One region of the Labrys okinawensis genome, then DNA from elsewhere that is predicted to be linked to it. Evidence: predicted binding sites of a transcription regulator. Region 1 holds the regulator's gene; each other region holds the start of a gene.

Region 1 (9,584 bases):
GGTTCCCCCATATTGCCGCAGCCACGATGCCAGCGCCGATATCTCTCCGCAATTCACCCCATTCGAAGATCGCGCGCCATGCATAGATGGCCCGGTTCCACGCGCTCGGCGCTACTCACCATCGCCGCCGCCTACGTTGTGCTGCTCGCCGATTTCTATTTCTGGGGCCTGCCGGATGGAGAGCAGATCGCCGTCCTGCTCCTCAGCATCTTCATTCCGGCGATTGGCGCCGCCTATGGCATCTTCTTCTTCCACTGGCTGTTCGAGAGCGGGCGGGCAGGCACCAACTATGGAGCCGACTACAGTTTCGGCATCTGGCTGATTTCGTCGCTCGTCTCGATCGTCTATATGGGTGTCTTCGCAGGCTTTGCCGTGCTGGTCCCCTATACGATCACGCTGTTGCCCGACCTCTTTCCCACTGCTGCCAGGGCCTTTGCGGCGCGCATGATCGGCGCCACCGCCTATTTCGAGCCCTTCCTGTGGCGCAGCATCGGCATGTTCATCATCCTGGAGATCTTCGCCTGTGCCTACGGCAAGCAGGAAGGTATGCGAGGGCTAGGTTCCGAACGACCTGGAATGCCTCCTCCTTCCGACACTTCGCCGTAGCGCTTGACCCCGTGCCTCCACGCGCATAGTCGTGTTTGCTCCAAAGGAGGCCAGTGCCGTGACGACGACAGACCGTTCCATGACCGTGACGCTGATCGACAATTATGACAGCTTCACCTGGAACCTCTGGCATTATCTCGGCCAGCTGGGGTGCAAGGTCACGGTCTATCGCAACGACAAGATCAGCGCGGATGAGGTCATCGCCGGCAATCCCGATGCCATCGTGCTCTCGCCCGGCCCCTGCACGCCCACCGAAGCCGGCATCTGCTGCGAACTGATCGAGAAGGCGCAGGACAAGATTCCGCTCTTCGGCGTCTGCCTCGGCCACCAGGCCATCGGCCAGGTGTTCGGTGGCGATGTCGTGCGCCTCGCGGTGCCCATGCATGGCAAAATCTCCTCGATCGAACACACAGGCCGCGGCGTGTTTCGTGGCATCAACGGGCCCTTCATGGGCACGCGTTATCACTCGCTGATCGTCAAGCGCGAGAGCCTGCCGCTCGATCTCGAGATCACCGCCGAGACGGATGGCGGCGTGATCATGGGTGTGCAGCACAAGAGCGCGCCCCTGCACGGGGTACAGTTCCACCCCGAGTCGATCATGTCCGACCATGGCCATCGCATTCTCCAGAATTTCCTGGACATCGCGGCCGCCTGGAATGTGCAACATCGCGTCACGCAGCCCGAGCACGCCTGATGGACGGCTTCAAACCCTATATCGGCAAGGCCGCTGCAGGCGCCTTGTCGCGGCAGGAGGCGGCCGAAGCCTTCGACCTGCTTCTTTCGGGCCAGGCGACGCCCTCCCAGATCGGCGGCTTCCTCATGGCCTTGCGCGTACGTGGGGAAACGCCGGACGAGATCACCGGGGCGGTCACCGCCATGCGCTCCAAGATGCTGCCTGTGACGGCACCTGATGATGCCATCGACATCGTCGGCACGGGGGGTGATGCCTCCGGCTCCTACAATGTCTCGACGGCTGCCTCGCTCATCGTCGCGGGGGCGGGGGTGAAGGTCGCCAAGCATGGCAATCGCGCCCTCTCCTCCAAATCCGGTGCGGCGGACGTGCTGGTGGCGCTCGGCGTGAATATCGAGCTGAAACCCGAGGCGATCGCCCGCTGCATCGATCTTGCCGGTGTCGGCTTCATGTTCGCGCCCGCCCATCACGGCGCCATGCGGCATGTCGGGCCTACGCGCGTCGAGCTCGGCACCCGCACGGTGTTCAACCTGCTCGGCCCGCTTTCCAATCCCGCCGGGGTGAAGCGGCAATTGCTCGGCGTCTACGCCCGCAACTGGCTTCAGCCGATGGTGGAGGTGCTGAAGACGCTCGGCTCGACCCGCATTATCGCCGTGCATGGCAGCGACGGGCTCGACGAAATCACCACTACGGGCCCTACGGAGATCGTTTCGCTGGAGAATGGCGAGATCACGCACGGCAGCATCACGCCCGACGAAATCGGTCTGAGGGTAGCGAAGCCCGAGGATCTCAAGGGCGGGGATGCCGCCCACAACGCCGTCGCCCTGCGTGCCGTGCTGGAAGGCGAGAAGACGCCCTACCGCGACATTGCCATTCTCAACGCAGCAGCCGCTCTCCTCGTCGCCGGCAAGGCGAGGAACCTTGCCGAAGGCGCTGAACTCGCACGTGAATCCATCGACAAGAGCAAGGCTCTTGCAACCCTCGGCCGCCTGGTCGAGGTTTCCAATATGTGAGCGCCATGGCAACCATCCTGCAAAAGATCGAAGCCTATAAGCGCCGCGAGATCGAGGCGGCGAAGGCCGCCGTCCCACTGCCCGCCTTGATCAGGCACGCCGAACAGGCCGCGCCGGTTCGCGGTTTCAAGCGCGCGCTCGAAGCCAAGCTTGCCGCCGGCGAGACGAGCCTGATCGCCGAGATCAAGAAGGCGAGCCCCTCCAAGGGCCTGATCCGCGCTGATTTCGATCCGCCCGCCCTCGCCCGCGCCTACGAGGCCGGAGGCGCTGCCTGCCTTTCGGTGCTGACGGACGAGCCTTCCTTCCAGGGCAAGCCGGAATTCCTCACCGCGGCGCGCGCTGCCGTTTCGTTGCCGGCGCTACGCAAGGACTTCCTCTACGATCCCTATCAGGTGGTCGAAGCCCGCGCCTGGGGCGCCGACTGCATCCTGGTGATCATGGCGAGCGTCACCGACGAGGAAGCACGCGCCCTCATCGCTGCCGCAAAGGACTGGTCGCTCGATGTGCTCTGCGAGATCCACAATCTCGAAGAACTGGAGCGCGCCCTGCCGCTCGATGTCAGCATGATCGGCATCAACAATCGCGACCTCAACGATTTCGTCACCCGGCTGGAGACGACGGAAACCCTGGCGCCGCTGGTGCCGAGCGACCGCCTGCTGGTGGGCGAGAGCGGCATCTTCACGCCTGATGACGTGGCGCGGCTGCGTGAAGTGGGCGTGAACACCTTCCTCGTCGGCGAGAGCCTGATGCGCCAGGCCGACGTCACCGCCGCCACGCGCGCCTTGCTGGCGCTGGGCGCGGCGGCATGAGCTCAGGCCTCACCCACCTCGATGCGTCGGGCGCGGCCAATATGGTCGACGTCTCACAGAAGGATGTGACGAGCCGGGTCGCCGTCGCCGAGGGCCGGGTCGTGATGCAAGCTTCCACGCTTGGCCTCGTGCTCTCTGGCGATGCCCGGAAGGGGGACGTACTTGCCACCGCCCGCATCGCCGGCATCATGGCGGCAAAGAGGACGCATGAGCTGATCCCCCTTTGCCATCCCCTGCTGCTCAGCAAGATCGCCGTCGAGATCGAGCCCGATGCGAACCTGCCCGGCCTCACGGTGCGGGCCACTGCCAAGGTCTCCGGCCAGACCGGGGTGGAGATGGAGGCGCTCACCGCGGTCTCCGTCGCCTGCCTCACCGTCTACGACATGGTAAAGGCCGTCGACCGCGGCATGCGCATCGAGGCCATTCGCCTGATTGAGAAGTCCGGAGGCAAATCCGGCGATTGGCACGCGGAGGACGCCCGATGAGCCTGCTACCGGTTGCCGACGCCCTGGTCAAGGTCGTCGCCAATGTCAAGACGCTGCCGACCGTTGAAGTACCTATTCAGGTGGCAAGAGGCCGGACCCTCGCCTCGACCATCACAGCGCTGCGTACCCAGCCCGGCTTCCATGCCTCGGCGATGGATGGCTATGCGGTGCGAGCCGAGGACGCCTCCGATGGCGCCACGCTGGACCTGATTGGCGAATCGGCGGCCGGCCACGGCTATGCGGGCCGAGTCGGCGAAAAGCAGGCGGTACGTATCTTCACGGGCGCGCCGGTTCCTGATGGTGCCGACGCAGTGGTAATCCAGGAAAATACCAGGCGGGACGGCAGCCGCGTCATCATCGCGAGCGGCGTCCGGCCGGGCGCCAATATCCGCAGCCGCGGGCTCGACTTCGCCGAGGGCACTGAGGCCCTGACCCCAGGCAGCGTGATCGGCCCGCGCGATATCGCCCTTGCCGCCGCTATGAACCACCCGCGCCTGCCGGTTCGGCGCAAGCCCAAAGTCGCCATCCTCGCCACCGGCGATGAGCTGGTGCTGCCGGGCGAAGCAGTCGGCCAGGACCAGATCGTTGCCTCCAACACCTTCGCCATCGCTGCCCTGGTGGAGGCCGAGGGCGGCGATGTGCTCGACCTCGGCATCGCCAGCGACGACTTTCCGGCCCTGGAAGCGGCGATCAAGCGCGCCCGCAATGAAAAGGCCGACATCCTCGTCACCATCGGTGGCGCTTCCGTAGGTGATCACGACCTCATCCAGACGGCTCTCACCCGCGAAGGCATGACGTTGGGTTTCTGGAAGATCGCCATGCGCCCCGGCAAACCATTGCTGCACGGACGGCTCGGCGGAATGCATATTCTCGGCCTGCCGGGCAATCCGGTCTCCTCGGTGGTGTGCAGCGTGCTCTTCCTGGTGCCCCTCCTGCGCACCCTGCTCGGCCGCGCCGAGACCAATCTTGCCCGCAGGAAAGCCGTGTTCGCCGCCTCTTGGCCGGCCAACGACCTGCGCGAGGATTATATCCGCGCCCGCTTCGTACTTGACGATGCTTCCGGCATCATCAAGGTAGCACCACTGGCGCCACAGGATTCGTCGCTGGTCAGCGTGCTGCAGCATGCGGACTGCCTCGTCATCCGCCCGCCCTTCGCTCCGGAAGCAAAGCCAGGCGATGTGTGCGAGATAATTGACTTGCGCGCTGCCGGTTATTGATCGTGCTTTAACGGGAACTTCATTCTTGCAGAACACAGTGTGAACATGTAGCAATGTTCTTGCTTTGTTTGCCAAATCATCGTGATTCGCAGGCTGCCATAACGGGATCGCCCATGCTGACCAAGAAACAACACGAATTGCTTCGGTTCATTCATGAGCGGTTGAAGGAACAGGGCGTGCCGCCCTCCTTCGACGAGATGAAGGAGGCGCTGGATTTGCGCTCCAAGTCTGGCATTCACCGGCTGATCATGGCGCTGGAAGAGCGCGGCTTCATCCGCCGCCTGCCCAACCGGGCGCGGGCGCTGGAAGTAGTCCGTCTGCCGGAATCGGCTGTGCCGGGCCTCTCGCTCGCGAGCTCGCAGCGCGGCTTCCGACCCAATGTCATCGAGGGCAACCTCGGCAAGGTACGCACCGTCCGCCCGGAGGCGGATGACGATGCCGCCCGCCCGGTCCTCATCCCGGTGATGGGCCGCATCGCGGCGGGTACACCGGTCTCGGCCATCCAGACCAAGAGCCACACCATCAGCGTGACGCCGGAAATGCTGTCCTCGGGCGAACATTTCGCCTTGGAAGTGCGCGGCGACTCGATGATCGAGGCCGGCATCTTCGACAATGACACGGTGCTGATCCGCCGCCAGGACTATGCCGACACCGGCGACATCGTGGTGGCCCTGATCGACGACGAGGAAGCTACGCTCAAACGCCTGCGCAAGCGCGGTGCCTCCATCGCACTGGAGGCCGCCAACCCGGCCTATGAAACCCGCATCTTCGGCCCGGACCGGGTGCGCATTCAGGGCAAGCTGGTCGGCCTGTTCCGCCGCTATTGACGGGAGCACGAACCTCCGGTCCGTTCTCCTGGCAATCAATCCACGGCGATCATCACATCCGAGGCCTTGATCACCGCATAGGCGGCCTGACCGGGCTTAAGCTTAAGGTCGTCGACCGCCTCGTTGGTGATCGAGGCGGTGACGATGGTGCCGTTGACATCGAGCTGGACATGCGAGGTTGTCTGGCCTTTCGTGACGCTCTTGATGATGCCCTTGATCTGGTTGCGCGCGCTGAGCTTCATGAGATGTCCTCCCGATTTGAGTGATGTTCAATCATCCCCATCCGGTGCAGCGGTGTCCACAGCCGAATCAGCATCGGGCGTCTGCGTCGATGCCGCCGGCGCAGGCACGGAGACCTTCGCCGCCCAGGCCGGCATCGGTGCCCAGGGCCGCGAAGACCCCAGATCACGGGCCGTAACCACTCGCCAACGTGTTTCGCCGCCCCTCTCGGTGGGACGGTCAGCGTAGAGTGCGACGGAGCCGGCGGCGAAGATAAGGTCGCGGTTGAGCACGATCCCCCTGCCCGCGCAGCTCGTGCCGAGAGCGACAGGGCCGGCCAGCACGCTGACATGCCCGCAATCTTCCTGCGCCGCGTTGAGAGTGTGGTCGAGCATGAAGATATCGCCACCCTCGATCGGCGCGGAGCAGCCTTCCTTGTCACACAGGCGTTGCTCGGCGAGGCTGGGATCGTCGGGTTTGCGTCGGTCGCCCATCGCCAGCAGCCATTGCTGCACGGCGAAATTGTCTGAGCGGTTGGCGAGCGAGGTGAGGGAATCGCCCTTGCGGACCAGGGCGGCATGGCCGTTGGCGCCGAAGATCGCGACCGGAGTCGGCGTAGTCGCGGCCGCGGCGATGCCGCCGAACAGGGGAACGAGCGTAAAGACCGCAAGCCGGCCGCGCATCAGGGTGAGCAGCACGAGAGTGAGTGAGAACAGGCATAGCGCAACGGACGAGAATTGCGGCAGGACGAGATCCGAGCCCGGCCATGTCGCGACATAGCGGGCCACCTGCATGAACAACCCGACCGACCAGCCCATGAGATGCCAGAAGAACGCCCCGTAGCCGAAAGGCTCGGCCAGCACGGCCAGCAACGCCAGCGGCATCATCAGGAAGGAGACGATCGGCGTGGCAACCAGGTTGGAGGCGAGCGACTGCATGGTCAGGCGGTGAAAGTGATAGGCGGAGAAGGGAGCGGTCGCGAGCGAAGCCACGAGCGTCGTCAGCATCATCGCCAGCAGGATGCCCAAGCCCGAAGCGATGCCGCGTTCCCAGAAGGTCGCGTATTTGGTCCGCTTGCGCTTGCCCCAGGCGTCATGCGCCGCCACCAGCATGGCGACGGCCGCGAAGGACATCTGGAAGCTCGGGCCGAGCAACTGCTCCGGCGTGGTGAGCAGCACGAAGCTGGCGGCGAGGGCCACATTGCGCCGCGTGATGGCGCTGCGCCCGAGCGCCACTGCCAGCAGCACGATGGCGGTCATCACGAAGGAGCGCACAGTCGCAACCTCTGCCCCCGAGAACAGTGTATAGGCCGCGGCAGGCGCCAGGGAGAGCATCGCGGCGATTTCCTTGGCGCCACGATAGAGCACGACGCGCCGGGAGAGCGCCAGCAGGGCGCGGATCAGGGCGAAGAGACCACCGGCGAACAGCGCCATGTGGAGGCCGGAAATCGAGACGACATGATAGAGGCCGGAGGCGCGCAAGGCGTCGTTGGCCTCGTTCGGGATTTCGCCGCGCTTTCCCGTGACCTGCGAGGCCGCGATCGCTCCGTTCTCGCCAGGAACCGCCTCGACGATACGCGCCGTCAGCCGGTTGCGCTGGGTGTCGATCCAGATATTGAAGGCTTCCGCATAGCCCGGCTCGATAGGTGCTGCCGCCGGCGCGATCTTGCCGGCGACGAAGCCCACAGCGCCAATCCCGTCGAAGAAGGCATCTCGGGCGAAATCGTAACCCCCCGGCAGGGCCGGCGGCGGAGGAGGACGCATCACGGCCTTGACGGTGATGCTATCGCCGGCCTTGAGATCTCCCGCCCGGCGCAGCGTGAGACGGATCTGGCCCGGCGTGGCCTCGGCGGAAAGCCCTTCGATGGCAACGGGCCGCATGACGACACGGGCACTGTCGCCAAGCCGGGATTCCACCGAGAGCACCAGCCCCGTGACATTGCCGGAAAGCGACCGGGCGAGTTGCGGCGTGGCCACACTCATGGTGCGCAGTTTGGCGGAGCAGAAGCCGACACCGATCGCGGCAAGGCAGACAAGCGCGACATGCGGCCACCAGCGTCCGCGTAGCGAATAGGCGGCGGCGGTGACGACACAGGTGGCGATCAGGGGCGCTGTCAGACTCGGCTCATCCGGCGCCGCGAAATAGGCGATCACGCCGAGACCGAGGAATATGGGAACAACCAGGGCCAGCTCGAAGGCCGCCACTTCCGCGGCTACCCCCTTGGCAAGCCAGGCCAGCACGTTGCCGAAGACCTGTCCGACCCCTTCGGCGCCCGGGAGGACGAGACTTCCCTCGCCTCCCCTGCCACCGAGGACACCAACTCGTACACGTGCCCGATCATTCCCAGACAAAGGCGCCCCGCCGCTACCGCCCGATGAAACCCTGTGCTAAACGCCCTAGCCTATTTATATCAACGTCGCTCGCCAAGGGGGTTACCCTAAAGTGAGCGCCTTGCCCGTCCGTCGTCTTTGGAATTTTCAATGTCTTCGCCCGTCGTCACTCGCTTCGCCCCCTCGCCCACCGGTTTCCTCCATATCGGCGGCGGCCGTACGGCCCTGTTCAACTGGCTCTATGCCAGGGCCAAGGGCGGCAAGATGTTGCTGCGCATCGAGGACACCGACCGCGAACGCTCGACCGATGCGGCCATCGCAGCCATCCTCGACGGCCTGTCCTGGCTCGGCCTCGATTGGGACGGCGAGCCGATTTTCCAGTTCGCGCGGGCCTCCCGCCATCGCGAGGTGGCCGAGGCCATGCTCGCCAAGGGCAAGGCCTATTATTGCTACTGCACGCCGCAGGAACTGGACGACATGCGCGAGAAGGCCCGCAAAGAGGGTCGCGCGCCACGCTATAATGGCTATTGGCGCGACCGCGATCCGGCGACCGCGCCCAAGGACGTCAAGCCAGTCATCCGCCTGCGCGCACCCACCGAGGGCACGACCGTCATCGACGACGACGTGCAGGGCACGGTCACGTGGTCCAACACGGACCTCGACGACCTCGTTCTGCTCCGCTCGGACGGTACGCCGACCTATATGCTCGCAGTGGTGGTCGACGATCACGACATGGGTGTCACCCACATCATCCGTGGCGACGACCACCTCACCAATGCGGCGCGTCAGAAACAGATCTACGAGGCCATGGGCTGGGAAGTACCGCGCATGGCCCATATCCCGCTGATCCACGGTCCGGATGGCGCCAAGCTTTCCAAGCGCCACGGCGCCTTGGGCGTCGACGCCTATCGGGCCATGGGTTACCTGCCGGCGGCCATGCGCAACTATCTCGTGCGCCTGTCCTGGAGCCATGGCGACCAGGAAGTCTTTTCGACCGAAGAGATGATCAAATATTTTGATACCAACGCCATCGGCAAATCGGCAGCGCGCTTCGACTTCAAGAAACTAGAGAACCTCAACGGCCTCTATATGCGCAGTTCCAGCGACGAAGAGCTGATGGCGGCCATCGACCAGCTGCTGCCGCATATTCCGGAAGGACCGGCTCTGGCCGCGGCGCTGGCGGCCGGCAATGGCTCCAAGCGCATACAGCTACTGGCGGCCATGTCCGGCCTCAAGGAGCGCGCCAAAACGCTGATCGAGCTGCTGGATGGGGCGAACTTCCTGTTCGTCTCCCGGCCGCTGCCGCTGGACGACAAGGCGAAGGCGGTGCTCAGCGACGAGGCTCGCGCCACGATCGCCGCACTCGTGCCGCGCCTCGAGACGGTAA
Region 2 (9,584 bases), 1.3 Mb from region 1:
CCCTTGGCACGCTGCTTGCTCTGTTCGAGACGTCGAGTCGGTGGCCGGGGTTCCGCGTCGGCGGTCCGAGAGCCACCACTGCCTTCAAGGTTGCGTAGCCGGCGGCCTTCAAAGCCGTGCGCCTCGCCTGGAAGGAACAGAGCCTGGACAGCGTCGTCAGCAACGGGGCAAGCGCCGTGGTCTCCGATACCGAAGCGACCGCGCGGCCATGGCGTCGATTATGGGAAATGTCTGGAAAAATACTGATCGAAAAGGGCGATATGATCGCCAAGGGTAACGTGGTCGCGATCATGGAGTCGATGAAGATGGAAATGGAAATCCGCAGCCCAACGCCATGCCGGGTCACCAGGATGCGTTGCCAGGCGGGCCGCGCCGCCAGGACCGGCGACATCTTTGTGTTGCTGGAGACCGCGTGATGCTGCCCGCAATGCTCGATATCGCGACTGTGTCACAAGCCTATCGCAAGGGCACCCTCTCTCCTTCTCAGGTCGTGGAAACCGTGCTGTCGCGCATCGAAAGCCATCCCGACAAGGCGGTATGGATCAGCCGCCTGCCCGACGCGGCGATCCGGGCCTCCGCCAGGGGGCTCGAGGCAACCGTCCCCAGACCGGATCAGCCTCTGTGGGGCATTCCCTTCGCCGTGAAGGACAATATCGACTGCGCCGATCTCGATACCACCGCCGCCTGCCCCGCCTTCGCCTATCGTCCGCAGGCCGATGCCTTCGTGGTTGCACGCTTGAAGGCGGCCGGCGCGCTCCTGATCGGCAAGACCAATCTCGACCAGTTCGCCACCGGCCTCAACGGCACGCGCTCGCCTTATGGCGCGCCGCGTTCGGTGTTCGATCAGCGCTATATCTCCGGCGGCTCGTCCTCCGGCTCCGCGGTGGCGGTGGCCGCCGGCCAGGTTTCCTTCGCGCTCGGCACCGACACGGCCGGCTCGGGCCGCATCCCGGCGGCTTTCAACAATCTCGTCGGCATCAAGCCGACGCGCGGCCTGTTCTCCACCACCGGCCTGGTGCCGGCATGCCGGAGCCTCGACTGCATCAGCGTGCTCGCCGCCACCGTCGCCGAGGCCGGGCTGGTGCGGCGGATCGGCGAGGGCTTCGACGCAGCGGATCCCTATTCGCGCCGCCCGCGTGAGGCGCCGCCCTGGCCGGCCAAAGGGTTCCGGTACGGGGTACTCGGGAAGGCGGAACGAGAATTCTACGGAGACGCGGAGGTCGCGGCCCTCTATGACGCGGCTGATGCCCGGCTCGCGGCCCTCGGCGGCACCAGGGTGGCAATCGACTATGCCCCTTTCCGCGAATGCGCCCGCCTGCTCTATGGCGGCCCCTGGGTTGCCGAACGCCTCGCCGCCATCGAGGCCTTCGTCGACGAGAAGGCCGACGCGATGGATCCGACCGTGCGCGGGATCATCGAAGGCGCGCGCGGCATCAGCGCCGTGGAGGCGTTTCGCGGCGCCTATGCGCTGGAGGCGCTGCGCCGCCGGGCCGAAGCCGAATGGGCGGAGATGGACGTGCTGCTGCTGCCGACGGCGCCGACCATCTATACGGTAGCGGCCATGCACGCCGATCCGATCACCCTCAACTCCAATCTCGGCCGCTACACTAATTTCGTGAATCTGCTCGATTGCTGCGCCATCGCCGTGCCCGCCGGCTTCCGCCAGGACGGCCTGCCGGCCGGCGTCACCCTGATCGCGCCGGCCTTCGCCGACGACGCCATCCTCGCCCTCGCCGAGCGGCTGATGCAGGCCAAGAGCTGGGGCATGGGGATCGACAGACAGGCGGGGTGAACCAGAAGCAGGGACCTTCTCCGCGAGGCGGTTCCGAGACCTCCCAGCCCAAGACCCGCATTGCCAAAGAAAACGAGGAGCGTTGTCGGGAGCCACGCCGGCCTTTCGTCCTCTGGGTGCAAAACGCGAGAACCCTCTCTTCACGCCCGACAGTGTCAGGCAATCACGCGGAGCCTTCCAATGACCCCAACCATCACAGCCTTTGAACGGTCGCCCGACCGCGGCAGGGGACAGGCGCGTGACATGCGTGTTCGTTGGGCGCTCGAAGAAGTGGGCCAACCCTATGACGTTCGTCTTGTTTCGTTCAGCGAGATGAAGGAACCCGCTCATCGCGCGCTCCATCCATTCGGGCAGATTCCGACGTATGAGGAAGGCGATCTCGCTCTGTTCGAGTCGGGGGCGATCGTGTTCCATATCGCCGAGCGCCATGGCCGCCTGCTGCCAGACGATGCGAATGCCCGGGCGCGCGCTGTTACATGGATGTTTGCAGCGCTCAGCACGGTGGAGCCGCCGATCCTTGAACTGGCAAACGCCAGGCTTCTGGAGAGTGACAAGCCCTGGAGCAAGGAACGCCTGCCTCTGGTCGAGGATCGCGTTCGAGACCAGTTGAAGCAACTTTCCGCTCGCCTTGGCAGTGACGACTGGCTCGATGGGGGCTTCAGCGCCGGCGACCTGATGATGGTGTCGGTGCTCCGCAGGTTGAATCGATCGGGGCTGCTGGACGAATATCCCAACCTCTCCGCCTATGTCGTACGCGGCGAAGCGCGGCCGGCCTTCAGGCGTGCCTTCGATGCTCAACTGGCGGTTTTCGCCGCGGCATCGACCGGCTGACGAGAAGGTCGCCTACCCCGCCTGCAGCGCCATGAAGGCCCGCCAGCCGCCCAGCGCGGTGATATCCTCGGCCCCGTCCATCGCCCGCGGTTCGGCGACGAAACCCTTGACGCTGGTGCCGTCCTCGAGCGCCACCGTGCCGATCGCGAGTGGAGCGGGAACCTCCGCGACGAAGCTGCCGAATGCGGCGACATCGAGCTCATAGATCTCGAGCTCGATCGAGCCGCCGCCTGCGGCATGCACCAGGGCAGGCTTGGGCGGGATCGTGCCGATCATGGCGTAGAGCCGGTAGCTCGGCGCCGTGCGGCTGGTGCGTACGAAGCGCGCCTGCCGGGAGGTGAGCTGATGATGCAGCGGCATGCCCGCGAGATGGGCCCCGACCACGGCGAGCTGGACTGAGGTCATGGCGTCATTCCGTCACGATCATGCGCGCGGCCGTGGGATTGAAGCCGCAGCAGGGGTTGTTATCCATGAAAGTAGATTTCTTTCAGAGTCGTAAGCAAGGAAATTTCCATTCGCGCCAGGCGTGGCGACAGGCTGTGGAGAAGCAGGCCCGCGCAGCCTGGACCATGGCGGTCCCGGCCGCTCTTCATTAAGGTGCCCGGCCCATCACGTGGAGCGAGGAGCGCATGACCGGAACAAGAGACAGCGGACGCATCGCCTCGATCATCGCATCGGATATCAACGCCAGGCCCCAGCAGGTGATCGCCGCCATCACGCTGCTCGACGAGGGAGCGACGGTCCCGTTCGTGGCCCGCTACCGCAAGGAGGCGACTGATGGCCTCGACGACACGCAGTTGCGCCTGCTGGCCGAGCGGCTCGCCTATCTGCGCGAACTCGAGGCGCGGCGCGATACCATCCTTTCCTCCATTCGCGAGCAGGGCAAGCTCACGGACGAGCTCGAAGCCAAGATCGCCGCCGCCGTCACCAAGACGGAGCTGGAGGACATCTACCTCCCCTACAAGCCCAAGCGCAGGACCAAGGCCGAGGTCGCGCGCGAGCGGGGGCTGGGCCTGCTGGCCGAGGCTATCCTGGCGGACAGGTCGGCCGTGCCGGCGGCACTGGCCAAGACCTATCTCACGGATGAAGTGCCTGACACCAAGGCGGCGCTTGAAGGCGCGCGCGATATCCTGGCCGAACAATTCGCCGAAAACGCCGATCTCGTCGGCCGCCTGCGCGCCTATATGAAGGAAAGGGCCTTCCTGCACTCCCGCGTCATCGACGGCAAGCAGGATGCCGGTGCGAAGTTCTCCGACTATTTCGACCATGTCGAGAAATGGTCCGGCGTACCAAGTCACAGGGCGCTGGCGATGCTGCGTGGGCGCAACGAGGACGTGCTGTCGCTGGACATCGAGGTCGATGCCGACCACGCCTCGCCCGTGAAGCCGGTGGAGCGCATGATCGTGCAGGCCTATGCGATCGGCAGTATCCTCCCGGGAGACCGCTGGTTGATGGAGATCGCTAGCTGGACCTGGCGCGTCAAGCTCTCGCTGCACCTCTATCTCGACCTGATGGGAGACCTGCGCGCCCGGGCCGAGGAGGAGGCGATCCAGGTCTTCGCGCGCAACCTCAAGGACCTGCTGCTCGCTGCGCCGGCCGGCTCCCGCGCCACGATGGGACTCGATCCCGGCATCCGGACGGGCGTGAAGGTCGCCGTGGTCGACGGCACGGGCAAACTGGTTGCAACAACCACCGTCTACCCCTTCCCGCCGAAGAACGACGTTCGGGGCACGCAGGCCGAACTCGCCGGCCTCGTCCGCAAGCACGGCGTGGAGCTGATCGCCATCGGCAACGGTACCGGCAGCCGCGAGACCGAGAAGCTGGTGGCAGAGATGCTGTCCGGTCTTCCTGCGCCGAAACCGCTCAAGGTGATCGTGAGCGAAGCGGGAGCGTCGGTCTATTCGGCCTCCGAAACGGCCGCGGCAGAGTTCCCGGATCTCGACGTCTCGCTGCGCGGCGCCGTGTCGATCGCGCGAAGGCTGCAGGATCCCCTGGCCGAGCTGGTGAAGATCGAGCCGAAATCAATCGGCGTGGGACAATATCAGCACGATGTCGATCAGTATCGCCTGGCGCGGTCCCTGGATGGCGTGGTGGAGGACGCGGTGAACGCCGTCGGCGTCGACCTCAACACGGCCTCCGCCTCGCTGCTGGCGCGCGTGTCCGGCCTCGGCGCCTCGCTGGCGGAAGGCATCGTCGCGCATCGCAATGCCAGCGGGCCGTTCTCGAACCGGAAGGACTTGCTCAAGGTCAGCCGTCTCGGCCCGCGCGCCTTCGAGCAATGCGCCGGCTTCCTGCGCATCCCTAGGGGCAGTGAGCCGCTGGACGCCTCGGCCGTGCACCCGGAAGCCTATGGCGTGGCCAAGAAGATCGTCGCGGCCTGCGGGCGCGATGTGCGCACGCTGATGGGCGACAGCGCCGCCCTCAGGGCGATCGATCCGCGCCTCTTCGTGGACGAACGCTTCGGCCTGCCGACCGTGCGCGACATCATCGCGGAACTCGAGAAGCCCGGCCGCGATCCGCGCCCCGAATTCAGGACCGCGACCTTCGCCGAGGGCGTCGACAACATCAAGGACCTGAAGCCCGGCATGCTGCTGGAGGGCACGGTGACCAATGTCGCGGCCTTCGGCGCCTTCGTCGATATCGGCGTGCATCAGGACGGCCTCGTGCACGTCTCCCAGCTGGCGGACCGTTTCGTGAAGGACGCGCATGAGGTGGTGAAGGCCGGCGACGTCGTGAAGGTGCGCGTCGTCGAGGTCGACATCCCGCGAAAGCGCATTGCCCTGTCGATGCGCCGCGACGCCAGCGCCGGCGCCGGCGCTGCGAAACCAGTGCGGCGGGACGACAGCAGGGACAAGCAGAACACGCCGCGGCCCGGCCCCGGCCGGCCGGACAAGTCCGGCGGCCAGGGCGCTTTCAGCGCGGCGTTGGCGGAAGCTCTCAAGAAGCGTTAGGGAGGGCTGCTTTACGACAGAGACAGGGCGCACTGGGGGCGGGTCTTCAGACCCGGCTCTGCCGCCCGCTCGCCCCATAGGGGCCCGGGTCTGAAGATCCGCCCCCCATTACGGAGCCGACGCGCGCGTATCCGTCCAATCGACCATCAGCTTGCGTTCGGCGAACAGCCAGGTGCCTTTCTGTTTCACGAACTGATCGAGATAGCGGATCGAAGCGATCATCAGCGACCGCTTCTCGCCGTCCACCGTCAGATGATGGGCGATGCAGTAGCTCTCGCCGGTGGCGCTGTTAGCCTCGAGGCGGATGGTGCTCTGCCCGTTGAAATGCGTCGTGGCCCGATATTGGTTCAGGTCGGCGAAGACAGGGGCGAGCGCCTCCCGGCCATGGAGGACATAGGTCGGCTCTGGCGCCTTGCTGTCCATGAAGACATGGAAGGCCGTGTCCTCGGTGAACAGCGCCATCTGTCCCGCGGCGTCGCGCCGGTCGGCGCAATGGGCATAGGCATCGATCAGGTCCCGGATGGCGAGCCGGTCGGCTGCTTCTTCGGGTGTGATGGTCTTCGGCATGGTCTCTCCTTGGGCCTGTCGTCCATTATGGATAGCGCGGAGTGAGGTCGGATTGGGAGAGCGAAAATCATCTCTCATGGCGTGAACGGCCATGGCAGGAAGGGCGAAGATGGTGCTCGACATGGAACCGCTCGAACGGCGAATGAAAACTATGCCCGCTTGCAAGCGTCGGTGGTGAAGACCCCCTTATCCCTTTGAAAAGAAATGCACTTCTTACCTCGGTGGTGGAAAGGGTGTTTTTACCATGTTTGACTCCAGGCGGGTTTCGAGCGTCTTATCCTGAGACTCCACTTGAAATGTTCTTGTTTTGTTCTAGTCTGGGTGAAACGGATTTCGCCCATGACGATACGCGTACCCCCTCCTGCCGAGTTTTCTGACGAGCGTGCCGAGAAGCTGGCGAGCCTGCGCCTGCTCTTGCCCCGGCTCGAACATGTGCATGCCGATGCCGGCGTCCTGCCTTTCGGCATCGGGGACGTGGATCGGAAGCTGCCGGGCGGCGGGCTGGCGCTCGACGGGCTGCATGAGATCGCGCCGCGGACGATCTTCGACACGGCCTCGGCGCTGGCTTTCCTCGTCTCCCGCCTGGTGCACAGGCAGGACAAGGGCGCGGTCTGGCTGGTCACCTCGCCGCGCGGACTGGACGGGCTCGGCCGGCTCCATGGGCATGGGGTGCGGAGTCTCGGGCTCGATCCGGCCCGGCTCGTGCTGGTCCACGCCGGCAGCGAGGTCGAGGCGGCCTGGGCGCTGGAGGAAATCCTTCATTCCGGCGCGGCTTCCGCGGTCGCGGCGCTGACAGGAGGCGGCCTCGATGCTGCCAGCAGCCGGCGCCTGCAGCTCGCTGCTGCCTCGGCGCCCTGCCCGCTTTTTCTGCTGCGCCCTCCCCTCGCCCCATCCGCCACCGTCGCCGTCACCCGCTGGCGCATCGGCGCGGCAGCGGGCCCGCGCGACCGGTTCGGCCTTCTTACCGCCTGGCGATGGCGCGTTCAGTTGGAACGCAGCCGCAACGGGCAAAGCGGTCTCTGGCTCATGGAGTACGACCATGTCACGCATCGTCTCGATCTGGCTGCCACGCTGGCCGATCCAGCGTTTTCTGATTGCCCAGTCCAAAGCGCCAAGGTCGCCTGAGACGATCGATCCGCGCAGCCCCTTCATCCTCACGATCGAAGCTGCGGGCGGGCCACGCATCGCCTCGGCCAGCCGGCTGGCGGAACAGGAAGGCCTGGCGGCAGGCGGGCTGGTGGCCGATGCCCGCGCCAAGGTGCCGGGCCTGCAGACGCGTCCGCTTGCGCCTGAGGCCGACGCCCAGGCACTGCACCGCCTCGGCCTGTGGGCCCTGCGCTACACCCCTGCTATCGCCCTCTATCGCGAGTCGGATGGCGCAGACGGGCTCTTCCTCGACATCACCGGCGCCAGCCATCTTGCCGGCGGCGAGGAGGCCCTGCTCGCCGACATCGTCAAGCGCCTGCGCCAGTTCTCGCTCGGCGCGCGGGTGGCCCTTGCCGATACGCCCGGCGCCGCCTGGGCCCTGTCGCGCTTCCACTCCCAGGCGAATTTCATCCTGGCCGAAGGCGCCGATCCCGGTCCGGCGCTGACAGGCCTGCCGTTACAGGCCCTGCGCCTGCCCGACGATCTTTGCCAGACGCTGCGGCGTCTCGGCTTCAAACAAGTCGGCGACCTCATCGGCAAGCCGCGCGCACCCTTCGCCTCGCGCTTCGATCCCCTGCTGTTGCGGCGTTTCGACCAGGCCATGAACATGCGCGACGAGGCCCTCGCCCTGGTCGAGCCGCCGCCGATCTATCACCGCAGCCGCCAGTTGCTGGAGCCGGTAGTGAGCCAGGCGGCCGTGGTGCATGTCGCCACCCGCCTGATGCAGGATCTCGTACCGGCCCTCACCCGCGACGGCGTCGCCGCTCGTGTGCTGCAGCTGCGGCTCTTCCGTGTCGATGGCGAGGTGCGCACCATCCATATCGGCCTCGCTTCCGCCACGCGCGATCCCAGTCATGTCGCGAGACTCGTTACGCTCGACCTGGAACGCCTGGGGGAAACCATCGACGCCGGCTTCGGCTTCGAGACCATCAGTCTCGCCGCCACCCGTACCGAGAAGATCGGCAGCCGCCAGTCCCGCCTGTCGCTGCGCGATGGTCGGCGCCAGCCCGAAGCCGATCCCGGCGAGCGCCGCACAGAACTGATCGACGCCCTGCGCCAGCGCCTCGGCCCCGGGACAGTGCGCCAGCTTCATCCGGTGGAACGGCACGATCCCGCCCGCTCCGAGACGGCTCGCGACGCCGAAGAGGGCGAGCCCGTCTGGCCAAAGCCTGACCGCCTGCCCCTGCGCCCGCCCCTCTTCCTCGACCAGCCCGAACCCTTGCAGATCCTCGCCACCAGGCCGGACGGGCTGCCCGGCCATTTCCGCTGGCGCGGCGCCCCTCACCACATCACACAATTGCAGGGACCGGAACGCATTGCCGCCCCCTGGTGGGAACAAGTGGCTCCGGCCCTATCCACCATCGCCCGGGAGGAGTTCGGCTGGAGCAAGAAGGGCGATACTCCGGGCAGCATTCCTGCCGGCGAGACCACGACCAGCCAGAAGCGCAACCGCTTCGAGGACGACGAAGCCGGGCGCGAACGCTCCGTGTTGCTGCCGGCGCCGGCGCGGCACGATCATTATGTCGCCGAGACACAGGGCGGCCAGCGCTTCTGGCTCTGCCGCGAGGCGACTCCCCGGCAGGTGAACTGGTTCATGCGGGGGCTGTTCGCATGAGGAGCAGGCAGGACGAGAGGCGAGCCTTCGCTGGGACCGCAGGCGTCTCGCCTGCTCTTGGAAACGAAGCGGTTCAAGATGCAGGCGAGACGCCTGCGGTCCCAGGAATGGGGGGCGGGTCTTCAGACCCGGCTCTTTTCTCGGCGCCACGGCCAGGTCTGAAGACCAGCCCCCCGATTGGCTATGCCGAGCTCGCCGTCACCACCAACTTCTCCTTCCTGCGCGGCGCTTCCTTCCCGCAGGACATGGTGAAGCGGGCGCATGAGCTCGGCCTCGCCGGCATCGGCATCGCCGACCGTAACTCCTTCGCGGGCGTGGTGCGGGCCCTGCGGGAGGCGAAGAAGCACCCCGATCTGCGCTATCTGCCCGGCGTGCGTCTCGTCACCACAGACGGTTTCGAGGCCATCGCCTACCCCACCGACCGCGAGGCCTATGGCCGGCTCTGCCGCCTGCTCAGCGCCAGCAACACGCGCATCAAGAGAAAGAAAGGTGAATGCCTGTTCGGTTTCGAGGCGATCCTTGCTGCCAGCGAAGGCCAGATCCTGATCGCGCTGCCGCCGGACGAACCGGACGAGACCTTCATCGCCCGCGTTTGCGCCCTCGCCAAATCGGCGCCGGGCCGCACCTACCTCGCTGGCCACCACCGCCTCTGCGGCGACGAACCCCGCCGCCTTGGCCGCCT
Region 3 (9,584 bases), 1.0 Mb from region 1:
GCCCGGTGCCACATGGGCGCTTCAACCCGAGCCTGGGTGGGCGGTCGAATCGGGACTGGTGGCCGAACCAGCTGAATCTGAAGGTTCTGCACCAGAACACCGCGCTGTCGAGCCCGATGGGCGAGACGTTCAACTATGCGGAGGAGTTCAAGAAGCTTGATATCGAAGCCCTGAAGAAGGACCTCCTTGCGCTGATGACGGACTCACAGCCTTGGTGGCCGGCTGATTTCGGGCATTACGGCCCGCTTTTCATCCGCATGGCCTGGCACAGCGCAGGCACCTATCGCACCGGCGACGGCCGCGGCGGAGCCGGTGCGGGCACGCAGCGTTTCGCGCCACTCAACTCCTGGCCCGACAACGTCAATCTCGACAAGGCCCGTCGCCTGCTCTGGCCGATCAAGCAGAAATACGGCAATACGATCTCCTGGGCCGACCTGATGATCCTCACGGGCAACGTCGCGCTCGAATCGATGGGCTTCAAGACGTTCGGCTTCGGCGGCGGCCGTGCCGATGTGTTCGAGCCCGAAGAGGACATCTATTGGGGCGGGGAGGACACCTGGCTCGCCGACAAGCGCTATAGCGGCGATCGCGATCTCGAAAATCCGCTCGCCGCCGTGCAGATGGGCCTGATCTATGTGAATCCGGAAGGGCCGAACGGCAATCCCGACCCGCTCGCAGCGGCCCGCGACATCCGCGAGACCTTTGCGCGCATGGCCATGAACGATGAAGAGACCGTTGCGCTCATTGCCGGTGGCCACACCTTCGGCAAGACCCATGGCGCGGGCGATGCCACGCTGGTGGGTGTCGAGCCGGAAGGCGCGGGCCTCGAGGAACAGGGCCTTGGCTGGCGCAGCACCCATGGCACCGGCATCGGCGCGGATGCCATTGGCAGCGGCCTTGAGGTCACCTGGACCTCGACGCCGACCAAGTGGAGCGGCAACTTCTTCTGGAACCTGTTCGGGTATGAGTGGGAACTGACCAAGAGCCCCGCTGGAGCCCATCAATGGAAGCCCAAGAACGGAGGGGGCGCCAACACGGTGCCTGATGCGCATGACGCCTCGAAGCGCCACGCGCCGGCGATGCTGACCACGGACCTCGCCCTGCGCTTCGATCCGGCCTATGAGAAGATCTCGCGCCGCTTCTTCGAGAACCCGGACCAGTTCGCCGACGCCTTCGCCCGCGCCTGGTTCAAGCTCACCCATCGCGACATGGGGCCGCGCGTGCGCTATCTCGGCCCGGAGGTCCCGGCCGAAGAGTTGATCTGGCAGGATCCGGTCCCCGCCGTCGATCACCCGTTGATCGATAAGCAGGACATCAGCACCCTCAAGGCGAAGATCCTCGCCTCGGGCCTGTCGATCTCCGAGCTTGTCTCGACCGCCTGGGCTTCGGCCTCGACCTTCCGCGGTTCCGACAAGCGCGGCGGCGCCAATGGCGCGCGCATCCGGCTGGCGCCACAGAAGGATTGGGAGGCCAACCAGCCTGCCCAGCTCGCCAAGGTGCTCGGCACCCTCGAGGAGATCCAGGCGGAGTTCAACGCCGCCCAGTCCGGCGGCAAGAAGGTGTCGCTCGCCGACCTGATCGTGCTCGGGGGCAGCGCCGCCGTCGAGAAGGCGGCCAGGGACGGCGGCCATGAGGTGGAGGTTCCGTTCGCGCCCGGCCGTACCGATACGACACAGGAGCAGACGGACATCGAATCCTTCGAGGTGCTCGAACCGAAGGCCGACGGCTTCCGTAACTATCTGAAGGGTGCCTTCACGGTCTCGGCCGAGGGGCTCCTGGTCGACAGGGCTCAGCTCCTGACGCTGTCCGCGCCGGAGTTGGCCGTGCTGGTAGGCGGGCTGCGCGTGCTCGACGCCAATGCCGGGCACTCCCAGCACGGCGTCTTCACCACGCGGCCGGGAGCTCTCACCAACGACTTCTTCGTGAACCTGCTCGACATGAGCACGGTCTGGAAGGCGGTCTCGGAGGCGGACGACGTGTTCGAGGGCCGCGATCGGGCCACGGGCGAGGTGAAGTGGACCGGCACCCGCGTCGACCTCGTCTTCGGCTCGAACTCCCAGCTGCGCGCTCTGGCCGAAGTCTATGGCTCCGGCGACGCGAAGGCGAAGTTCGTGCATGACTTCGTGGCCGCCTGGACGAAGGTGATGAACCTCGACCGGTTTGATCTTGTCTGATTATCGCGACTAGATCGTCGATTTTAGATCCGTAGAGAATGCCCGCCGTCGTATGGGATGGCGGGCATTTTTGTGTTCAGGTGCGCGGTCCGAGTCTTCAAGGGAGCTATGCGATGGCCCTTACAGTAGGCTGAGTTGGTCACCGCTTCGCGCCGGGATCCGGAACAGCCCGGTATCCAGGGCCGGAAATCGGTCGGAGAGGCCCAGCCGTTGCCGGACAAGGTCGAAGCGCCTCGCGAGGAGGTCCGCGAGCGGGCCTTCGCCGGTCATGCGCTTGCCGAAGCGAGGGTCATTATCGCGGCCGCCGCGCAATTGCCGCACCAGCGACATCACATGGGTGGCACGTCCGGGCTGCTCGGCCGCGAGCCATTCGCGGAAAAGGTCCTTGAGTTCATGCGACAGGCGCAGCGTGGAATAATAGGCGCCGGTGGCCCCGGCCCCGGCTGCCCGTTCCATGATCGTTTCCATCTCGTGATCGCTGAGGCCGGGGATCATCGGCGAGACGCCGACGACGACGGGGATGCCGGCGGCGCTGAGCTGGCGGATGGCGTCGAGGCGGCGTTCGGGCGTCGAGGCGCGTGGCTCCATGCTGCGCGCCAACCTGCGGTCGAGCGTGGTGATGGAGACGGCCACCATGGCAAGACCCCGCTCGGCCATTGGTGCGAGGATGTCGATGTCGCGCGTCACCAGCACGCTCTTGGTGGTGATGGCGAGCGGATGGTTGAAGCGCTGGAGCACCTCAATGACCGCGCGCGTGATGCCGAGCCGCCGTTCGATCGGCTGATAGGGGTCCGTGTTGGCGCCGAGCTGCACCCGCTCGACGCGGTAGCCGGGCCGGCGCAGTTCCGCGTCGAGAAGCGCGGCAGCGTCCGGCTTGAAGAACAGCTTCGTTTCGAAGTCTAGGCCCGGCGAGAGGCCGAGATAGGCGTGGCTCGGACGCGCGAAGCAGTAGATGCAGCCATGCTCGCAGCCCCGATAGGGGTTGATGGAGCGATCGAAGGCGAGATCGGGACTGTCATTGCGCGAGAGGATGGTGTGCGCCTTCTCCGCCGTCAGCGTGGTCTCATGGCGGACGACCGGCATATCCTCGTCGCACCAGCCATCGTCGAAGCTTTCACGCGCCAGGCCTTCGAAGCGGCCGGAGGCGTTGGACTGCGAGGCGCGGCCCTTGCTCGCGATGGGAGGCATGCTGGCGTTCCATTTACAAGTCTGTTCACTTTTTGTTCTAGCATGCTTGGCTTGCGATTTCGAGTCTCGACCGGCATTTCCCGACATAGGAATGCAATCTCCAGCACAACAGAGAACGGGCGGCGGCGATTGCTGGCATGCCTTACAAGGCAATCATCGAGGAGCAGTGGTGCTCCGAATCGGAACGAGGAGGTTGTCATGGCCGGGGCACTCAAAGGCGCAGCCAAGGACTATTTCTACAAATGGACGGAGACGCCCATTGGTCGACTCAAGCTGGTTGCCAGCAAGGATGGCCTGGCGGCGATTCTGTGGGAGAATGACCGGCCGGGGCGTGTGCGCCTCAACGTCGTGGCGGAGGCCCAGGATCATCCGATCCTCCTGGAGACCGAGCAGCAGCTGCGCGATTATTTCGCCGGTACTCGAAAGGCCTTCGATATCAGGCTCGATTTCGCCGGCACCGATTTCCAGAAGAAGGTGTGGGCGGCCCTGCTCGCCATTCCCTTCGGCGAGACGCGCACCTATGCGGAGATCGCGCGGCGGCTTGGAAGCCCGAAGGCGGTGCGGGCCGTCGGGGCGGCGAATGGCCGCAATCCCATTTCGATCATCGCGCCCTGCCATCGCGTTGTCGGGTCGAGCGGGGAGCTTACCGGCTTTGCCGGAGGCCTGGAGGTCAAGGCGCGCCTGCTCGGGCTCGAGGGCACACCGGCGCGATGATGCGTTTTGTGGGGAAGGAGGAGGGCGATCGGTGATCGCCCCTCCAGTTTCCCTCCCGTCGCCCCGCAAAGTTGGCGCGCATGCGAGCCACGCCGGTGAACTCAAATATCACCTGAGCCTGAAGCGATTGTTTTAGACATAAATAGTACAGAGATTGACTTTCGTTCGTTCCCATGCTCTATTCCGTAACGGAATGAGGCGTCAGCGGCCGGCGTCTGTACAACCCGGCCCCGAACGCCTCCATCCACCCCGAGAGCCTGTCCACGCGACAGGCGCGCGGCGGCCATGCTTCCTTCGAAGCTGGCCTCCAGGGGTGACGAGCGGGACAGAGGGATCGGCACCCCATGGAAGTGCCAGGCGATGGAAAGACCACGCAATCCCTGGACGGAGCGTGAAGGGCTTGAGCCCGGCAACGCCTTCGTCCCTCCTCCCGCCGATGCGGTGAAGACGGCTGATGCCACCGTCCGGCCAGGATGGACGTCGCTCAGCCCCTTTGCCGAGCCGGCTGGGCCGGGTTCGGATGGTCCGTGCCATCCGCTCCAGGCTCGCCTCCGCCTTCAGAAGGCGGAAAAACGGGTGGCCTTGCGCGCTTTGTCAGCGTGCCGGGCCGCCGGAACAGGGCGATGGTGGCCTGCACCGACAGTGCGGCCTGCATCTTCCATGATCCTGCTTTCACGGCTGCCCTGCAGCCGCCATCGCCCGGTCTCCTCATCAACCCAGCCGGAAAGGGCGTGGGAACAAGGGCGCTTGGAATTTTGAGAATGAGAACGTTTGGGAAGTATGGTGACAATACAATTCTCCATGCTGGATCGCTGCGGATTGATCGGGATCGCGGCCTGAGGGCGGTCAGGCTGACGGCGGGCTTCCATCCGTCCGGGCCTCGATGGCGCGGACCACCGCCGCCATGTCGGCCTGACCAAGGCCCATGGCTTCGGTCTCGCTGAACAGAGCAGGGCAGATGTCGAGCAAGGGCGAAGCGATCCTCGCATTTCGTGCCGCCTCGGCCACCAGGCGGTTGTTCTTGAGCACGTCGGAGATGGCCGCCTGTGCGGTAAAGTCATGCTCGACCAGCTTGGCGATCTTGATACGCGAGACATTGCTTGCCATCGGTCCGGCATCGAGCACGGCCTGGAATTGCCGCATGTCGTGCGAATTGGAGTGGCGGTCTCCGACCGCCATTGGCGGAAACAAAGTGCTTGTCGGCAAAAAAGATGGCGGTCGGAGACCGCCACTCCATTTTTCAGGCTGAAGGATCCTTGAAAGCGATGGTCACGACATAGGAGGCGCTCGGGCTGAGGGGCGCTTGTGCGGCGATCCACAGGCCTGCGGTGCTGTCGAGGCCGAGGGATTGGGCCTTGATGGCGATGCTCTCGAAGCCGTCTATCACCGCCTGGTCAGAAAGCGCCCGGCGCAGCGGGTCCGGATCACCATCAAGGCTCCTCAGGGCGGTACTGATGAGCGCGGTCGTGACAATCGGCGTTTGCTGCAGGGTCTCGATGGCGGCGCCAAGGCCTATTTCGCGGGCGCTGCCGGGACCGTGGCCGCTGGCGAGATAGAACAGGTCAAGCAGCAAAGGTTGCTGGCTCGGTCGATCGCCGAGAGGGCCGCGCACGAAGCCGGGTGCATTTCTGAGAGATGAGTTGGGCAGGGCCTGGCAGAGGAACAGGTTGACGCTGGGCGTAGCCGTATTGCCCGCTGGCGGTGAGCCGATGGTAACCGCAGGCGGCGTGAAGTTCAGCGCCTGCCCGGTCTTCCGCAGCGCCTCGTCGACGAGGAAGCGCAGGATCTCGCTGGTGGCGGCGATGGCGAGAGCGGCTGTCATGACTGATCTCCTGTCTGCCCTCCGGCAGCCTATATATACATCCGGATACATGGCTGCAGCCTGGCGCCCGCCAGTCCTGAAGCTGCCATCAGGAAGCCGCTACCGACGCCTCTTCATCGATGCGCTTCCAGCCATGGAGCAGATACCGCGAGCCAGCCTCGAAGGCAAAGTAATGACCGCCTCCGCCAGCCGGCTGGTCATGCGTGCGGCTGATCGGCACGGCGCGTAGATGGCAGAGCAGCAGCGCGCCGACACCGCCATGGGCGACGACGGCGATATCGCCCTCGCCACGATCCCCGTCGAGGATGCTGGTCACGGCCCCGACGATGCGGGCCTGGGCGTCGATGGCGCGCTCCCAGCCACGGATACTGAGCTCGGGATTCGCGAAGAAGGCGTTGGCCGTCTCCTCGAATTCCTGTGGCTTCAGAAAGCCGGTGGCCGAACGGTCGTTCTCATGCAGGGCCTCGACCACCTGGAGCGGCAGGCCGAGGTGGCGGGCGAGGATGTCCCCGCCATTGCGCGCCTTCTCCTCATTGCTGGAATAGACGGCGCCGATGCCGCCGACAAAGTCGCGCCGGTTGAAGGCTTCGTGGCGCGCACGGCCGCGCGGCGATAGGCGCCAGTCCGGAACGGGAATGGCGGGATCGATCTCGACCTCCGCGTGGGTGATGAAATAGACGATCCTGGCTTTGCTCAACCGAAGTCCCTCAGCGATTCTTGTTGAAAAAATGCATCAAGATAGAGTGATAAAGCAAGCTATCGTCTAGGGAAATCGCATCTCCCATGCCCTACGCCGGTGAGACCCTCGTTCTGCTGAGCTCCAGGAAGAAAAGGAGCAGGGCGAACGCCCCCATGGAGCCGCCGACGGCTGCCGTCGCTGTCCAGCCGCCCCAATGATAGGTCAGCGTGCCCAGCACAGAGCCGATGGCGCCGCCGATGAAGGTGCAGGTCATGTAGAAAGCGTTGACACGCCCGCGCACCTGCGGCGGCACCGAGAAGATGATGCGCTGGCTGACGACCTGATTGGCCTGCACCGCTCCATCGATGATCACTGCCAGCACCACCAGGACGGCCAGGGCCAGTGCCGCCACGACCCAGCCGGTGGCCCAGAAGGCGAGGGCGATCGTGAGCATGGCGCCGGCTGTGGTGGTGCGGCTGAGGCCGCGATCGGCCAGGCGTCCGGCGATCGGCGCGGCGAAGGCGCCACCCGCGCCGGCCAGGGCGAAGAGGGCGATGCCATGCTCGCTCATGCCGAAGCGCTCCGCCAGCATCAGCGGCGAGGCCGTCCAGAACAGGTTGAAGGCAGCGAACAGGAAGAGCTGATAGGCCGCCCGCCAGCGCACCACCGGCAGGTCTCGGACGAGGGTAAAGATGGAGGCTAGGATCTGGCCGTAATGCATGCCTCCATGCGGCTTATGCCTGGGCATCATGCGCGAGAGGGCGAGGCCGATGAAGACCATCAGCACCGCCGAACACCAGAACACCGCACGCCAGCCAAAGCTCGCGGCGATGAACAGCGATACGGGCCGCGCCAGCATGATGCCGGTGAGCAGGCCACCCATGATATTCCCGACCACGCGTCCGCGCTGCGCCGCGGGCACGAGATGGGCGATAAAGGGCAGCAGCACCTGCGCGCCCGTGGAACTGAGGCCGATCAGCAGCGAGGCGGCGAAAAAGGGCAGGGCACCGGTCGAAACGGCGGCGCCGATCAGGCCGATCACCGTGCAGCTCAGCGTCGCCAGCACCAGGAGCCGGTTCTCGACGAGATCGGCGAGGGAGACCAGAAGGAAGAGGCCGAGGCCGTAGCCGATCTGCGTGACGCTGACGATGGAGCCGGCAATGTCGGGGCTGAGGCCGATGGCCGGCCCGATCGAGGCGACCAGCGGCTGGGCATAATAGAGATTGGCGACGAGGGAGCCGGTCGCCAGCGCCACCACGGTGATCAGGGCCGCGGACGGGCCCCGATCCTCGCTGACGGCAGCGGCTTGAGTCTGGTCGACCATCGTATTCAGCTCTGCGTGGCCGGCAGCCGGTTGGCACTCTGGCGCTCGATCATCCAGCCGGGATATTCGGGCGGCAGGGCACTGACCTTGTCGAGACGGGCCAATTCCTCCGCCGTGAGCTTGACGCCCGTGGCGGCGAGGTTGTCGTCGAGCTGCTCGGTCGTCTTGGCGCCGATGATCACCGACATCACGAAGCGCTGGTGCAGCACCCAGGCCAGCGCGATGCGGGCCACGGAGACGCCGCGGGCCTCGGCGATCTCCCGCATGACATCGACACAGTCGAAGGCGCGATCCTTGTTGACGGGCGGGAAGTCGAAGCTGACGCGGCGCGAGCCCTCGGGGCCGTTGCCCTCGCGGTCATACTTGCCGGAGAGCAGGCCGCCGGCGAGCGGGCTCCATACCATCAGCCCAAGCCTCTCGGCCTTCAGCAGCGGGGCGATCTCGCGTTCGAGGTCGCGGCCCGCAATGGTGTAGTAGGCCTGCAGGGTGACGGGGCGTGTCCAGCCATTCCTGTCGGCGATGCCGAGCGCCTTCATGATCGTCCAGGCCGACCAGTTGGAGACGCCGACATACCGCACATGCCCCTGGCGTACGAGATCGTCGAGCGCACGCACCGTCTCCTCGATCGGGGTGACCTGGTCGAGACCATGGATCTGGTAGAGGTCGATATAATCGGTGCCGAGCCGCTTCAGGCTGGCCTTCACGGCATCCATGATATGGCCGCGCGAGGCGCCGCGATCATTCACGCCCTGGCCGACAACGCCGAGCGCCTTGGTGGCGAGCACGATGTCGGACCGCTTGTGGCCGGAATTCACCATCGCCTTGCCGGTGATCTCCTCCGACAGGCCTTCGGAATAGACATCTGCCGTATCGATGAAATTCACGCCGGCTTCGAGCGCTTTGGCCACGATCGAATCCGCGACGGACTGGTCGAGCGTGCCGATATTGGTCCAGAAGCCGCGGCCACCGAAGGTCATCGTGCCCAGGCAAATTTCCGACACGAGCAGGCCGGTGCCGCCGAGTGTGTTGTAGCGCATGGAATTATGTCCGTGAAAAGAAGAGGATAGCTCTCGTTGTTGAGGTAACGAGCAAGGCGAGAGGGCTCGGAAAGGCCAAGCCTTTCGGGCGGTCTCGGTGTCGGGAACATAGGCTGATCCGGACGAAGCCGTAAGCCCGATAGTGCTCCACAAGCTGTTTAGCTGTGCTATACAATGTTCGGAGCGCGGACTTCAGCCACATTGAACTGCGTTCAATATGGCGGCGACGTCCGCTCCTAGAAACGGTGTGCTCTACCAAAGAGGAAGAGCGGATCGTCCGACACTCGCTTGAGTGTCGCAGAGACGTCCGCGCTCCGAGGGTTCATGGCTCGCAGCGATTCCTTCGACGGTCTTTCCGAATTCCTTGCCATCGTGCGTCAGGGCAGTTTTCGCGCCGCGGCGATCGAACTCGGCGTGACAGCCGGTGCGGTCAGTCAGGCGTTGCAGACGTTGGAGCGCCGGCTCGGTCTGCCGCTGTTCCAACGTACCACCCGGAGGGTCTCGCTGACCGAGGCTGGCGAAAGGCTGCTCGCCCAATTGGCGCCGGCGGCGGATGCAATCACCACCACGCTCGATGAGCTGACTCAGTCGCGCGCCCGGCCGTCGGGCACGCTGCGCCTTCTCGTGCAACGAGTGGCGATACCGC

What was found. The regulator LexA, encoded in region 1, represses DNA repair genes until DNA is damaged. The targets are predictions, from matches to a motif close to TGTTCNNNNTGTGTTCNG.
Region 2: a site for LexA is predicted at 6,439-6,456, ahead of ACMDCR_RS12625 (ImuA family protein). Genes of this name have one in related genera too.
Region 3: a site for LexA is predicted at 3,385-3,402, ahead of ACMDCR_RS23605 (PA0069 family radical SAM protein). Genes of this name have one in related genera too.

The regions. Positions count from the first base shown of each region.
Region 1 covers NZ_CP178864.1:4,004,395-4,013,978, forward strand. The annotation lists gene ACMDCR_RS18785 (hypothetical protein) at 79-606, shown strand; gene ACMDCR_RS18790 (anthranilate synthase component II) at 686-1,300, shown strand; gene trpD (anthranilate phosphoribosyltransferase) at 1,300-2,310, shown strand; gene trpC (indole-3-glycerol phosphate synthase TrpC) at 2,316-3,119, shown strand; gene moaC (cyclic pyranopterin monophosphate synthase MoaC) at 3,116-3,604, shown strand; gene glp (gephyrin-like molybdotransferase Glp) at 3,601-4,821, shown strand; gene lexA (transcriptional repressor LexA) at 4,935-5,648, shown strand; gene ACMDCR_RS18820 (TOBE domain-containing protein) at 5,684-5,890, opposite strand; gene ACMDCR_RS18825 (ComEC/Rec2 family competence protein) at 5,918-8,218, opposite strand; gene gltX (glutamate--tRNA ligase) at 8,348-9,584, shown strand, end outside.
Region 2 covers NZ_CP178864.1:2,704,466-2,714,049, reverse strand. The annotation lists gene ACMDCR_RS12655 (acetyl-CoA carboxylase biotin carboxyl carrier protein subunit) at 117-416, shown strand; partial or broken gene atzF (allophanate hydrolase) at 416-1,786, shown strand; gene ACMDCR_RS12645 (glutathione S-transferase family protein) at 1,973-2,623, shown strand; gene ACMDCR_RS12640 (amidase) at 2,636-3,028, opposite strand; gene ACMDCR_RS12635 (Tex family protein) at 3,253-5,574, shown strand; gene ACMDCR_RS12630 (nuclear transport factor 2 family protein) at 5,683-6,141, opposite strand; gene ACMDCR_RS12625 (ImuA family protein) at 6,481-7,266, shown strand; gene ACMDCR_RS12620 (Y-family DNA polymerase) at 7,181-8,902, shown strand; gene ACMDCR_RS12615 (error-prone DNA polymerase) at 9,010-9,584, shown strand, end outside.
Region 3 covers NZ_CP178864.1:5,014,640-5,024,223, reverse strand. The annotation lists gene katG (catalase/peroxidase HPI) at 1-2,174, shown strand, start outside; gene ACMDCR_RS23605 (PA0069 family radical SAM protein) at 2,295-3,362, opposite strand; gene ACMDCR_RS23600 (methylated-DNA--[protein]-cysteine S-methyltransferase) at 3,561-4,076, shown strand; gene ACMDCR_RS23595 (hypothetical protein) at 4,561-4,752, opposite strand; gene ACMDCR_RS23590 (NAD-binding protein) at 4,923-5,255, opposite strand; gene ACMDCR_RS23585 (Pvc16 family protein) at 5,317-5,898, opposite strand; gene ACMDCR_RS23580 (histidine phosphatase family protein) at 5,987-6,595, opposite strand; gene ACMDCR_RS23575 (MFS transporter) at 6,687-7,901, opposite strand; gene ACMDCR_RS23570 (aldo/keto reductase) at 7,907-8,938, opposite strand; gene ACMDCR_RS23565 (LysR family transcriptional regulator) at 9,263-9,584, shown strand, end outside.